Regions from separate parts of the Vibrio sp. PID23_8 genome, predicted to be linked through region 2. Evidence: riboswitches for the same ligand, from Rfam matches in the RefSeq annotation. Region 2 holds a riboswitch; the other holds the start of a gene.

Region 1 (2,207 bases), on a different contig from region 2:
AAGGCTACGGATATTTAGAAGTGTTTTAGTCAGCTCTGACATAACGATTCCTATTAATAGGTTGAGAGGTTCGACATTCGTTATCAAAATGATAAATTAAATGCCAAACTGGAAATATAGCATAGAGTTCTTATATTTAACTTTATCTTTTCAATATGTGCAAATATTAATTTATTATTTTGATGAAAATTTTAATCGTTTCATTATAGATGAGAAATTAAATAGACTAAAGCTTATCTTAATACAGGTTGAAGTCCGATTTTTTGTTATAGATACGATAAGCTTTTAGGTTTGTAGATACTCTATTTGTCGCTTGAATTGAAATTGCCATTAATATTTTTGATGGTGAGGAGGCAACTAATTAGATGGTATCGGTTTTTTATTTTTGGCTTAACTTCATAGCAACTCAGACGAAAGTTAGTAGTCAAGTTTCATAATTATCATCCTTGAAGTGCTTGCAGTGCACATTGATCCTTTGTTGGTTCCTGATTTATAAACGGTTACGACAACTTTTTATCCACTAAATTTAGTTTGATGTGTTGCATTGGAGGGCTTCATGAGTACAATGGACGTTACCTGATGCAATATTGCAGATAATTTGTTGTCGATTTGTGTAATTGATGGTTAACTGTCTGTTATTGCCGTAGAGGTGCAGTCTCGAAGAGTAGCTATTATTGGGGTGATGCCAATGAATAATAGTGGAAGGCGAAGATTGCCGAAGTAAGTAGCCTATCAAAACTGCTTGCTGGGGTTGTATCTGAAAGGAACAACACTGCCATAGTATATTTACATTAAACTATGGAGCGCTACTGTAGGGTTGGGTGAAGTGTTCGCTTCCCTGTCGCTAAGTTCAACATGAGCACGTGTCATATACAACGTGTCTTGTCTGCAGTAGATCTCTAGCCAAACTTTGGTTTTTGAAGATCATGAATTTAATAGATTTTGCACATTCTCCCGTTTCGTTATTACCGCCTGTTGTTGCACTGACGCTGGCAATTTTGACTCGACGCGTTTTAGTTTCTCTCGGTGTAGGTATCGTACTTGGTGCGGTTCTACTTAACGACTGGTCTATCGGCTCTACCGCTGGCTACGTCAGTGCCCAAGTTTCTTCTGTTTTTATTGAGGACGGTGGTATCAATACTTGGAATATGAGTATTGTTGGCTTCCTAATCTTGTTAGGTATGACAACGGCGTTGTTGACCCTGTCTGGTGGTACTCGCGCTTTCGCTGAATGGGCGCAAACTCGAGTAAAAAGTAAACGTGGCTCTAAACTTCTTGCTGCCTTTCTAGGCGTATTCATTTTTGTCGACGATTACTTTAACAGTCTCGCTGTTGGTGCGATCTCTCGTCCAGTTACAGACCGCTTCTATGTTTCACGCGCTAAACTCGCGTACATCCTAGACTCAACGGCTGCACCTATGTGTGTGATCATGCCAGCTTCAAGTTGGGGGGCTTATATCATCACGATCATCGGTGGTATTTTAGTATCGCACGGCGTAACGGAGTACTCAGCACTTGGTGCGTACGTTCGTCTTATCCCAATGAACTTTTACGCTGTATTTGCACTGCTCATGGTATTTGCAGTGGCGTGGTTTGGTCTAGATATCGGCAAAATGCGTGAGCATGAAATTGCAGCGTCTCAAGGTCGTGGTTTTGATAAAGATAAAGAGAACGATATTCAAGAAGCGCACGATCTTAATGAAGAGCTAGATATTCACGAAAGTGAAAGAGGTAAGGTATCTGACCTAGTACTTCCTATCGTGACGCTTATTGTGGCGACGATCGCTTCAATGCTTTACACCGGTGGTCAAGCGCTGGCAGCAGATGGAAAACAATTTGCGCTGTTAGGTGCGTTTGAGAACACTGATGTAGGTATGTCTCTTATTTACGGTAGTTTACTTGGTCTTGCAGTCGCTCTATTTACTGTATTGAAACAAGGCTTACCAATGGTTGAGATTACTCGTACGCTTTGGATTGGTGCTAAGTCAATGTTCGGCGCGATTCTCATCCTTATCTTCGCTTGGACGATCGGCTTGGTTATCAGCGATATGAATACCGGATCTTACTTGTCAACGATGGCACAGGGTAATATTGATCCTCATTGGCTACCGGTTATCTTGTTCTTGCTGTCAGGCCTAATGGCTTTCTCTACAGGTACGTCGTGGGGTACCTTTGGCATCATGCTGCCTATCGCAGGTGACATGGCG
Region 2 (2,207 bases):
GTCGTGACGAAGTGCCGGAACCAGTGTTGAAGGGTGCAGGATTTTTGCGCCGAAGTTTGCCATCTCTGATGCTTCACTAAAGCTGATCTCTGGGATTGGCGCTGCTTTTGAGGCGATACGTGGGTCTGTGGTGTAGATGCCCGGAACGTCGGTCCAAATCTCTAGACCTGCTGCTTTCACCCCTTCTGCAATCAATGCTGCGCTGTAGTCACTGCCGCCACGACCAAGCGTTGTCGTGTTACCTTCTTCATCTGAGCCGATGAAGCCCTGAGTGATAACAACATACTCTTGGCATAGTGGAACCAACTTTTCTTGTGCGAGTTGTGAAATGGTTTCGACATTTGGTTCAGCACGACCAAAGGTAGCATCGGTTTTTAACACGTCGCGAATATCAAAACGGATGGTGTTAATACCACGCTCACGCATTAACTGCGCAAGAATGTGAGTCGACATTAATTCGCCACAAGCGACCAAATGATCGGTCAGTTTGGTGTTTGCTTGGATAGAAGTGGCCTCTGCCAAGCTTGTGACGGTATCAAGAATCGAATAAACCTCAGCCGCCGCTTCGGTTGCGTCTTCAAGTTGCGACAGAATCGATTCGTGAATGTTTGCTAGTTTCTGTAGTACTTCCGCACGATGTTCTTGGTCTTGAACACCATTTGCGAGTTCAACTAATAGATTAGTGACACCTGAGCAAGCGCTGCTGACGACAAGGCGAGTATTTGGGTTGTTTTCTATGATAGTGGAGCAACGGCTCATTGCCTCAAAGTTGGCAACACTGGTTCCACCGAATTTTGCTACGTTAAATGCGCTCACTGCGTTCTCCCACGACTTCCTGAAAAATAACAACAATTAATTGGTTGCCTAATACATCCAATGTTTGGTGAGGAAAGGAACAGAGCAAATAGAGAGGTAGTTAGAATGTAATTTGAAAATTTACCCTCAGAAGCTCTTCATCATACGGCACTGATGACAGTTGATGGGACTCAACCCAAGTCAACCGACAAGTCAAATCCTGCAACTTTGACTTACCTCGGCACTGCTCCCCCTGAGTGATTGGTATTGGAATTGCGGCTCCACAAATCACCTGCCTGGGCAGTGCTCCTCTTCTGCATAAAGCTTAAACATTGAACGGTTTTGTTGTCACATTGTCAACCAATATCTCAACCATTATGAAAGTTTTTATTAACGAATTTGTGACAGTGGTTTGACCTCTATACTTAGGGTTAATTGCCGATAGAGGAAAAATCTATTAGGGTGAAAACTTCGATACCTGAGCCAGCCTTTGAATAGAACTTTTATAACGCTCAGGATGAAAGACTGCAATCAAGGAGCTGACATGCCGATCCAAAGCTTTATCCCCCCACACCGTATTTTGATGGGACCTGGTCCCTCTGATATTTCACCTCAGGTTTTACAGGCGCTTAGCCGTCCAACCGTTGGTCACCTAGATCCCCTTTTCATTGCCATGATGGATGAGCTAAAACAGTTGCTTAAATACGCTTTCCAAACAGAAAATGAATTCACTATCGCTGTCTCAGCTCCGGGCAGTGCGGGCATGGAAACGTGTTTCGTCAACCTGATTGAAAAGGGTGACAAAGTCATCGTCTGCCGTAATGGTGTTTTCGGTGAGCGCATGCGTGAAAACGTGGTTCGTGCTGGTGGTGAGGCCGTTGTCGTCGATGATGAGTGGGGAACGCCTGTATCGGTCGATAAAGTTGAAGAAGCGTTAAAGGAGCACTCTGATGCTAAGATTCTTGCTTTTGTTCATGCAGAAACATCGACGGGCGCGGTAAGTGACGCTCAAGTCTTGGGTAAGCTTGCGAAGCAATACGGTTTGCTATCGATCGTCGATGCCGTGACTTCGCTTGGTGGTGTGCCTCTAAAAGTCGACGAGTGGCATTTAGATGCGGTGTATTCTGGCAGCCAAAAATGCTTGTCCTGTGTTCCTGGCTTATCGCCAGTGACGCTTTCTCCTGCAGCCATAGAGAAGATTCAATCCAGAACGACACCGGTTCAAAGCTGGTTCTTGGATCAAAGCCTAGTATTAGGTTACTGGAGTGGAGAAGGCAAACGCAGCTATCACCACACAGCGCCGGTGAACAGTTTGTATGCGCTGCATGAAGCTCTACTGATCCTTAAGAATGAAGGTTTAGAAAATGCGTGGGCGCGTCACCAGTTAATGCATGAGAAGCTCAAAGCTGGTT

Evidence for each region. A riboswitch is a leader RNA that binds a small molecule or an ion and turns the genes downstream of it on or off. The one in region 2 is predicted to bind lysine.
Region 1: linked by a shared signal. The riboswitch ahead of tet(35) (tetracycline efflux Na+/H+ antiporter family transporter Tet(35)) and the one ahead of lysC (lysine-sensitive aspartokinase 3) in region 2 are both predicted to bind lysine.

Annotation. Positions count from the first base shown of each region.
Region 1 is NZ_LIXE01000001.1:202,766-204,972, reverse strand. Features, by position in the region: gene AK966_RS00905 (H-NS family nucleoid-associated regulatory protein) at 1-42, opposite strand, end outside; lysine riboswitch at 637-817, shown strand; gene tet(35) (tetracycline efflux Na+/H+ antiporter family transporter Tet(35)) at 927-2,207, shown strand, end outside.
Region 2 is NZ_LIXE01000012.1:78,335-80,541, reverse strand. Features, by position in the region: gene lysC (lysine-sensitive aspartokinase 3) at 1-816, opposite strand, end outside; lysine riboswitch at 939-1,117, opposite strand; gene AK966_RS16760 (alanine--glyoxylate aminotransferase family protein) at 1,340-2,207, shown strand, end outside.